DNA from 3 places in the uncultured Citricoccus sp. genome. Region 2 is predicted to be linked to each of the others. Evidence: riboswitches for the same ligand, from Rfam matches in the RefSeq annotation. Region 2 holds a riboswitch; each other region holds the start of a gene.
What was found. A riboswitch is a leader RNA that binds a small molecule or an ion and turns the genes downstream of it on or off. The one in region 2 is predicted to bind glycine.

Region 1: another riboswitch for glycine. It lies ahead of Q0283_RS00110 (amino acid permease); the one in region 2 lies ahead of Q0283_RS04955 (hypothetical protein).
Region 3: another riboswitch for glycine. It lies ahead of cycA (D-serine/D-alanine/glycine transporter); the one in region 2 lies ahead of Q0283_RS04955 (hypothetical protein).

Annotation. Positions count from the first base shown of each region.
Region 1 is NZ_CALMQR010000004.1:3,061-6,331, reverse strand. Features, by position in the region: gene Q0283_RS00115 (Na+/H+ antiporter family protein) at 1-566, opposite strand, end outside; gene Q0283_RS00110 (amino acid permease) at 654-2,009, opposite strand; glycine riboswitch at 2,165-2,265, opposite strand; gene Q0283_RS00105 (sugar porter family MFS transporter) at 2,330-3,271, opposite strand, start outside.
Region 2 is NZ_CALMQR010000054.1:39,105-42,375, reverse strand. Features, by position in the region: gene Q0283_RS04965 (dihydrofolate reductase family protein) at 1-185, opposite strand, end outside; gene Q0283_RS04960 (phosphoribosyltransferase) at 292-939, opposite strand; glycine riboswitch at 1,138-1,236, shown strand; gene Q0283_RS04955 (hypothetical protein) at 1,391-1,735, shown strand; gene Q0283_RS04950 (class I SAM-dependent methyltransferase) at 1,747-2,583, opposite strand; gene Q0283_RS04945 (LysE family translocator) at 2,816-3,271, shown strand, end outside.
Region 3 is NZ_CALMQR010000160.1:1,828-5,098, reverse strand. Features, by position in the region: gene Q0283_RS17390 (heme-binding protein) at 1-423, opposite strand, end outside; gene cycA (D-serine/D-alanine/glycine transporter) at 712-2,193, opposite strand; glycine riboswitch at 2,345-2,443, opposite strand; glycine riboswitch at 2,694-2,794, shown strand; partial or broken gene gcvP (aminomethyl-transferring glycine dehydrogenase) at 2,949-3,271, shown strand, end outside.

The DNA.
Region 1 (3,271 bases), on a different contig from region 2:
TACTTGGCCATCTCGTCGAGGATGATGTTCTGGAAGATCAGGCCGAATCCCAGCGGGATCAGCATGTAGGGGGCCTTCAGGCCGAAGGTCAGCGCGGTGGCGACGGCCCGGCGGTCCATCCTCATCCGGTTGAACACGCTCAGCAGCGGCGGGATGAGGATCGGGATGAAGGCGATGTGGACCGGGACGATGTTCTGCGACAGGCAGGCGAGTCCGGCGATCCCGAAGAGGGTCATCGCCCGCCGGCCGGAGATCAGCGGCAGGATCCGGCGGATCAGCTTCCCGGTGATCCCGGAGCGGGCGACCATGACCGACAGGATGCCGAGCAGGATATAGCTCAGGGCGGTCTCCCCCTGGCCGCCGAGCCCGTCGACGAGGATGGTCACCGTCTCATCGGGGGTCAGCCCCGCGAGCAGTCCCGCGACGAGCGTGGCGATGAGCAGGGCGACGATGACGTTCACGCGGGCCAGGCTCAGCGCGGCGAGCACGAGCACGGACACGACGACGGGATTCAACAGCACAGCGGGGACGACCTCTTCGGTGGCGCGGGCGGCGTGATGGCGCATCCGCGCCCCGAAGAGTGTAGCCGGAGTACGGGTCTACTCACCCGCAGCACGGTGCCCTTACCGGTGACCCGACGGCGGCGGGCCCGGTCAGCCGAACAGGCTGAGCAGGATGCCCCCGACCGCCACGATGCCGGCGATGACCACGAAGACGTTCGAGATCGCGCCCCGGAACGGCGCCAGGGCGGGGACCTTCCGGATGGCGTACATCGGCATCAGGTAGAGCACGGCCGCGATGACCGGCCCGGCCAGTGATTCGATGAGTCCCAGGATGCTCGGGTTGAGCACGCCGGCGATCCAGGTGCTGGCGATGAGGAACACGCTGATCCCGATCCGCAGTCCGCGGTCGGAGAAGCGCCGGGACTGCGGGTCCACCATCCCGCGCATGATGCCCTGCGCGCCCTCGAACGCCCCGAGCCAGTGGCCGAAGAAGGACGAGCCGATGGCCGTGACAGCCACCGCCGGCCCGAGCCAGGCGATGATCGGCAGGCCCATGACGTTGGCCAGGTGGGAGAGCACCGGCAGGTTGGCGTCCTTGGCGGCCTGCAACCCCTCGGGGCCGAGGGCCAGCACGCAGGACCAGACGAAGCCCATGGTGAAGACCACCAGCAGGATGGAGGTGACGCGCAGGACGGAGGAGGCCTTCTGCACCGAGCCCGCCCCGTAGCGCTGGCGCAGGGACACCGAGAACTGCGAGATCGCCGGGGAGTGGTTGAACGCGAAGACCAGCACGGGGATCATCAGCCACAGGGACATCGCGAAGTCGCCGGCGGCGGGCACGGCCCCGAAGCCCTCGAAGGACCAGGACGGGATGAGCAGCAGGGTGACGGAGAACAGGACCGCGATCAGCGGGTAGACCAGCCACTGGGTGACGATCAGCATGACGCGCTGGCCGGCCACCATCACGGCGGACATCAGCAGCACGAGCACCCCGGAGAGCAACCAGCGCGGCCACGGGTCCATGCCCAGCTGGTTGACCATGAGGCTGTCCACGGTGTTGGTGATGCCGACGCCGTAGATGAGCACGATCGGGAAGATCGCCAGGAAGTACAGGATGGTGACCAGGCGTCCGGCGGCCTCGCCGAAGTAGTCCCGCACCACGCCGGTGATGTCACGGTCGGCCCGGGGCGAGGCGACCACCATGCGGGACAGCGCCCGGTGGGAGAAGTAGGTCATCGGCCCGATGATCAGCGTGGCGATGATCAGCGGCCACATCCCGCCCAGGCCGGCATTGATCGGCAGGAACAGGACGCCGGCGCCCACGGCGGTACCGAACAGGCCGATCGTCCAGCTCGAGTCGAAGCGGTTCCAGCCCGGCGCGGCGGCCGTGCCGTCCGGACGGCCGGGTGCCGGGCTCTCGAGGGTCGGGGCTGCGGCGGGGGCGTGGCCGGCTGGTCCGGCCTCGGTCCCGACGGCGACGGGCCCGGTGGGGCGGCTGGGTTCCATGGGTTCTCCTCAGGTGGACGTGGGACGGTGGTCCCCTCGTGTCCTCCCCGCTCTGTCCATGGACCTGAGAGTTTCGCGTCGTGCCGGCCCGGAGCCGGTCGGCCGCTTGCCCCGTCGGTGGTCGCGCGTGGGTGTGGCGACGCTTTCCAGAGGTGCCCAGCGATCCGGTACGGGGGCCTGAGAGATTCCCGGGGAGGGCTTGCTCCTTCGGCGTCGCGCATCTTAGGTGGTGCGGGATCTCTCCCGGACCGCTCAGTGGCTGATTCCGGGAGACAACTGTAATGCACCTCACACGGGTGCGTGAAATCGCGGCCGGGTCCTCACCGCGCGGGTGTGCTCCTGCGGGACTTCCGGACGATGCCGGTGTCCTGCATGTCCTCGAGCTCGCGGCCCTTCGTCTCCGGGACGAAGCGCCAGACGAAGAGGAAGGACAGTACCGCCATCACCGCATAGAGCCCGTAGGCCACGGTCAGCCCGATCTCGGCCAGCCACGGGAACGTGGTGGAGACCGCGAAGTTCGCGGCCCACTGGGCCGCCGCGGCCACGGCGAGCGCCCCGGCGCGAATCCGGTTCGGGAACATCTCCCCCAGCAGGACCCACACCAGGGGCCCCCACGTGGCACCGAAGAAGACCACGAAGGCGTTGGCCGAGATCAGGGCCACCGTGGACCACGGCTGGCCCAGCTCTGCGGCCGTGGTGCCGTCGGCGGCCTGGACGACCTGCGCGAAGGAGAAGGCCACCGCCATCAGGCCCAGTGAGGCCGCCATGCCCAGGGACCCGACGAGCAGCATGGGGCGCCGCCCCACCCGGTCCACCAGCAGGATGGCCACGATCGTCACCACGATGTTCGTCACCGACGTGATCACCGTGATCGTCAGGGCGTCGGACTCCCCGAAGCCCACGGAGCGCCACAGCGTGGTCGAGTAGTAGAAGATCACGTTGATGCCCACGAACTGCTGGAACACGGACAGGACGATGCCGATCCACACGATCGGCCTCAGGCCCATCGCCGGTCCGCGCAGGTCGCGCAGGGACTCCCGCCGCTCGGACTCCAGGGTGTCCTTGATCTGCTCGATCTTGAGGTTGACCCGTTCGATGCCGGTGAAGTCGTACAGGACCTGGGCCGCACGGTCGAGGTCACCGCGGGCGACCAGGTACCGGGGTGACTCGGGCAGGCGGAACGCGAACGCCCCGTAGAGCACCGCCGGCACGGCCTCGGCCATGAACATCCAGCGCCAGGCCTCCAGTCCCCACCACAGCGT
Region 2 (3,271 bases):
CGGTGCGGCCAGTAGCCGCGGAGGTCCTCGAAGGTCTGCCGGCCCAGCAGCAGCACGTCCTCGCCGGCCGTCTGGCGCCGCATCTCCCCGACCAGTTCCGGGTCCTGGTCGGCGGGGTCGAACCAGTCGTCGAGCATCTCGATCCGCCCGTCCAGGGTCATGTTCTGCGTGATGACGATGCGCATGGATGGTCCTTCCGTCGGCGCCGCAGGGGTCGCTGGCGCCCTCTCCTCGTCCCACAGTAGGGAGGGCCGTCGCGTCCGGGAACACCCGGTCGCGACGGGCCGGGGTTCAGCTACCGCGGGACAGGATCGCCGCGACCGTCTCGTCGTCGACGGCGGCGAAGTCCCGGTAGTGGGCCCCGACGGCCCGGAAGCCCCGGGGGGTGGCCAGTACCTCGATCTCGTCGGCCTCGCGGCTCATGAGCATCGAGTCCACGGTGGTCCGCGAGGCAACCGGCACGGCCAGCACCACGCGCGCCGCCCCGAGGGCCCGGGCCACTCTGCAGGCCACCCGGGCGGTGGAGCCCGTGGCGATGCCGTCGTCGACGATCATCGCGGTCTTGCCCGTGAGGTCCAGCGGCTCCCGGCCGGCACGGAAGAGCCGCGCCCGGCGGTCCAGGGTCTGCTGCTCGCGGCGTTCGACCAGCGCCACTTGCTCCTGCGTGACCCCGAAGTGCCGGATGGTGCCCTCGTCCTGGAGCCGGACGCCCTGCTCACCGATGGCACCCATCGCGAGCTCCGGGTAGGAGGGCACCCCCAGCTTGCGGACCATGATCACGTCCAGCGGTGCGCGCAGTTCCCGGGCCACCACTTCCGCGACCGGCACCCCGCCGCGGGGCAGGCCCAGCACCACGACGTCGGCGTGCCCGGCCCAGCGCGGGGCGAGCCGCGCTGCGAGCTGGGCACCGGCGTCGTATCTGTCCTGGAATTCCGGCACGTCCCCTCCCTGGGATGGGCTGTGGGTCGCCCCCAGCGTAGGCGCGCCGGTCGTGGCACTGGAAGGGCCCCCGACCACCCGGCGTTCCCGGCAACGGCCCGGATGACCCCGTGTGACGAGATTCACGGCATATTTTGTATACAAATCAAATGCCTGACTACACTGTGATCGCAATCACAGCAGAATAGCCGTTGCCGTTGAGGTGTGGCGGGAGAGTCCCGTCCGGCACCACCGGTCGGGCGCCGTAGGAGCAATTCCTCCCGGGAAACTCTCAGGCCCCCGCACCGCCGCACCGAGGCACATCTGGAAAGTAGCGCGGTCTTCGCCGTGCTCGCCGAAGGAGCAAGTCCCGCCCCGCCCGGGTGGGATGGAAACTCTCAGGCCGCGCAACAGATCGGGGAGGAACCTACAGACGACGCGAGAACGATCGCAGACCCCAGGAGTTCCCCGGATGACGAATGCACGTGCATGGCCCGGTCTCACCCCGGGCGGTGAGGCCTCCCCGGCCGGCCGCCCCACCGGCCCCGGCGCCGCGGCGGAGCAACGGTGCGCCAAGATCGCCCAGGCCGCGGCCACCGGACTGATGACGCACCGGGACGTCGAGGACGCCCTCGTCCGCATCGACGGCCCCCGGCGCGCACCGCGGCTGTGGATCGAGTGCTTCCTGTCCCCCCACGCGGACGTCACCCGCACCACGGAGGTGGTCGTCGGAGTCCGCGAACAGCTCGAGGCCATGCTCGACCTCACCTTCGACACCGTCGAGATGACCATCCGGAACGTCACCGTCCCGGGGTAGGCCGGCCTCGGTTACCTCCGGGTGGCCACCGTCAGCAGGTACTCGATCTCGAAGCGCGCCCGGTCCTCGGTCCCCACGTTCGCCTCGTCGAAGAAGGCCTGGAACGCCTGGTCGAATTCCTCGGCACGGCCCTCGCCCTCGGCGTTCCTGCGGACGGTGATCGTGGGGCCGTAGGACGCCTTGAAATGCTCGGCGAATTCGCGCGGCGTGCCGAAGGCGGTGACCTCGAGGGTGCCCCGGCTGGCGGAGTCCACCGCCACCCGATCACCCAGCAGGGCGCGCTGGTGCTCCTCGGTGCCCCACAGCGGCGCCGGCTGCACTCCGGGCGGGGGCGCCGGGGCGAAGGGCTTCATGGTGCGGAAGAGCCCGCCCACCACGCCCTCGGGCGTCCAGCTCAGCAGGGCGATCGTCCCGCCGGGCCGGCACACGCGCACGAGCTCGTCGGCGGCCTCCTGGTGGTGGGGGGCGAACATCACGCCGATCGAGGACATCACCACGTCGAAGGAGGCGTCCTCGAAGGGCAGGTGCTCGGCGTCGGCCTCCACCCACTCCAGGTCGAACCCCTGCGCCTCGGCGCGCAGCCGCCCTGCGTCCAGCAGCTCGGGAGTGAGGTCGACGGCGGTGACCCTCGCCCCCGTGGCCGCTGCCGGCAGGGACGCGTTGCCCGTGCCGGCACCGACGTCCAGGACGCGCTGGCCGGAGGTGACGCGGGCTGCCTCGACGAGTCTCGGCCCGAGGGGGAGCAACCACGTCTCGACCATGCCCGGGTAGTCACCCGAGGCCCACATGGTGCGGTGCCTGGACTTCAGGTCGCGGTCGGCACCGGGTTGGCTTGCTGTCTGGCTCATGACGGGTTCTCCGGAGTCACTGGGATGTGCTGGACGGCCGGCTCGCCAGGGCGGGGATGCCCACCCACCGGTGGCGGGTCATGCGGCACCAGTATCCCACCGGGGGCGTCCGGCAGACAGGAACGAGGCGCTGCCCTCCCCGCGGGCTGGGCCCCGGGAAGGGCCGGGACGGGGGGCCGGGGACCACCTGATCTCCTCCGGTCCGGCGACCCTCCCTGACTACACTGGATCGGTGACGATCCTGGACGCCCTGCTCGCCTTCACCGTGGTGGCCGGCCTGCTGACCCTGGTGCCCGGACTGGACACCGCCCTGGTGCTGCGGTCCTCGCTGACCCGGTCCCGCCCCTACGCGTGGGCCACCGCCACCGGGGTCGCCACCGGGGCCGTGGTGTGGGGCATCGCCGCCGCCGTCGGGGTCTCCGCCCTGCTCGCGGCCTCAGAGCTCGCCTACCGCGTGCTGACGATCACCGGGGCGGCGTACATGCTCTGGCTGGGTGCGTCGATGATCTGGTCCTCGTTCCGCGGCACCGGGAGGGACCCGGTGAACACTGCCGTGACGGGTGCCGCCTCCCCGGGCGAACCGGGGGGCTGGGGCGCCGGCTCCCCGGCGCCCGCCGACCCTCCCTGGCGCGGCTGGCTGACCGGTGCCGGCACCAACCTGCTCAACCCCAAGGTCGGCGTGTTCTAC
Region 3 (3,271 bases), on a different contig from region 2:
GCTCCAGCGTCCACGGAACCGGATGGCCGCGGCCACGGTCGAGGGGACACGACGCAACCGCACGCGGGAATCCGTGGGGCGAGGGGCGTTCTCGAGGGTGAATCCCTCCGGCAGGACGAACGCCACCCGGAAGCGCCCGCTGCCGGTGCCGTCGGGGTACACGTCCGCGTCCTCCTGCAGGACGGGAGCGGTCATCGCGATGGACTCAGACGGGGCGTCCTGGAGCACCGGCGCCGTCATCGCCACCTTCTGCTCGGCCTGGTTCGTTCCGCTGATATAACCGAACAGGATGCGGAAGGCGCGGTTGCCGGCATCCTCGAAGCCTGCCTCGACGGTCGTCTCTGCCAGGACGTGCTCGGGGTACCGGCGCACCTCAACACCGTCATGCACACGCAGCGTCTCATAAGGCTGATGCGCCGTCATGCCAGCAACCTACCCCGCCGTCATCGCCGGCGCTATGCCGACGGTCCCCCGATGCGCCCCCGGACGGTGGAGGCACCGCGGAGGGTGGTTCTGCTCCTCGGCGCAGGTACCGGTCTGCGCGTCCGCGCATCGTCTGGAGGTCTTCGCCCTCACCCCACACCGGCCTCGTGGGGACGGCACTCTCCGCCCGGGCCGGTGGGTACCGCTGTCCGTCCCACCCAGCCCGCCGAGGTGGCGGCCTGGGGGGGACGGACGGGATGGCGAGATCTCGGTGGCGGGACAGACGGTTCAGGGGGCGAGGGCCGGATCCTGAGCGTGGACGTCCCGGTCCTCGAGCTCCTGGCGGACCTTGGCCTCGTGGAGGGCGCGCAGGGCGGCGTGCTCGGGGTTGCGGCGCAGCTTCAGGTAACCGAGGCCCAGGACCAGGAACCACACCGGGGTGACGAGCAGGGCAGCCCGGGTGTCGGCCTGGGTGGTCATCGCCCAGATGATGAACCCGAAGAAGGCCAGCACCACGTAGGGCATGAACGTACCGCCGGGCATCTTGAACGCGCTCACGGCGTGCAGTTGCGGGCGGCGACGGCGGTAGACGAGATAGCTGACGAGGATGATGGACCACACGAACATGAAGCACAGGGCCGAGACGGTGGTGACCAGGGTGAAGGCCTCGGCCACGCTGCCCTCGGCATAGAGCAGTGCGACGCCGGCGAGCAGGAACATGCAGGAGAACAGCAGCGCGTTCTTCGGGACCTTCCGGGAGGACAGCCGGCCGAAGGCCTTGGGGGCGTCGCCCTCCGTGGCCAGGCCGTAGATCATGCGCGAGGTGGAATAGATCCCGGAGTTGGCCGAGGAGGTGGCGGAGGTCAGGACGATGAAGTTCACGACCCCGGCCGCGCCGACCAGCCCGGCCAGGGCGAACATGCCCACGAACGGTGACTCATCCGCGCTGTAGGCGGTCCAGGGCTTCACGGCCATCAGGATGATCAGCGCACCCACATAGAACAGCAGGATGCGCACCGGGATGGAGTTGATCGCCCGGGGCAGGTTCTTCTCCGGATCCTTGGCCTCGGCCGCGGTGGTGCCGACCAGCTCGATGCCGACGAAGGCGAAGACGGCGATCTGGAACCCGGCGACGAAGCCCATGAAGCCGGTGGGGAACATCCCGCCCTCGGTCCACAGGTTGGAGAACGCCGCCCGGGTGCCGTCGGACTCGAAGCCGGTGATGATCATGCCCAGACCCACGACGATCAACGCCAGGATGGCCACGATCTTGATCAGCGCGAACCAGAACTCGGTCTCGCCGAACGCCTTGACGGAGGGCAGGTTCAGCCCGACCAGGAGGACGATGCAGGCCACCGCGGGGATCCAGAGCGGCAGGTCCCCCCACCAGAAGGACACGTAGTGGGCGATCGCCACGACGTCGGCGATGCCGGTGACCACCCAGCAGAACCAGTACGTCCACCCGGTGAAGAACGACGCCCAGGGCCCGAGAAGGTCACCGGCGAAGTCGGAGAAGCTCTTGTAGTCCGTGTTGCTCAGCAGTACCTCACCCATGGCGCGCATGACGAAGAACAGCATGAAGCCGATGATCATGTAGACGAAGATCACCGAGGGCCCGGCCACCGAGATGGTCTTCCCCGAGCCCATGAACAGGCCGGTGCCGATGGCTCCGCCGATGGCGATCAGCTGGATGTGCCGGTTGGACAGGGCCCGCTCCAGATGCGGGGACTGCTCGGTAGTGCTCACGGGGCGTGCTGGGGTGAGGGTCATTGAGGAACTCCAGTAAGTTGCGCGGTGTGCCGCGTCGTCCGTGGGTTCCTCCCCCTCTGTTGCACGGCCTGAGAGTTTCGCCCCACCCGGAGGGGGTGGGACTTGCTCCGTCGGCGAGCACGGAGAACTCCGCGCTACTTTCCAGAGATGCCTCGGTGCGGCGGTCCGGGGACCTGAGAGTTTCCTGGGGAGGAATTGCTCCTACGGTGCCCGACCGGTGTTCTGGTCGGGGCTCTCCCGCCGCACGTCAACGGCCATTCGACTGTGACAGCCCTCACATCCTAGGTGACAGTCACCTCGGCGCACAATGGATTTTCGAATTTCCGCACCGAATCCTGCTCCGCACGGCCCGGCGGCTGCGGGGGCGGTGAGACAGGGGCATCCGCAGCAGGACCGCGGCGAGGAGGACCTGTGTGACCCAGGATGACGTGAATGCGAGTGCCGTTGCACTCGGCAGAAAGTACGTATACGCTGTGACTGCAATCACATAGTCTGGCCGTTCACGTGCGGCGGGAGAGTCCCGTCCAGCATTCGTGGTCGGGCGCCGTAGGAGCAATTTCCTCCCCGGGAAACTCTCAGGCCCCCGTACCGCCGCACCGAGGCGCATCTGGAAAGTAGTGCGGAGTTCTCCGTGCTCGCCGAAGGAGCAAGTCCCACCCCGTCCGGGTGGGACGGAAACTCTCAGGCTGTGCAACAGATCGGGGAGGAACCCATAGACACCGCGGGAGACCGCGCAGACCTCTGGAGTTCCTCTCATGACGATCACCCCAGCCCGCCCCACCGCCGCTGAGCTCAGCGACCACTCCTTCGCCGAACGTCACATCGGTCCCGGCCCGCAGGCAGCGACCCAGATGTTGCGCACCCTGGGGTACGACAGCCTCGACGAGTTGGTGGACACGGCGGTGCCGGTGGACATCCGCCAACAGGATCGGCTGGAATTGCCCGAGCCCCGTTCTGAGGCCCAGGTCCTGGCGGACCTGCGGCAGATGGCCTCCAAGAACGTCCTCAAGACCCAGATGATCGGCCAGGGTTTCTACGACACCCTCACCCCGCCGGTGATCCTGCGCAACGTCCTGGA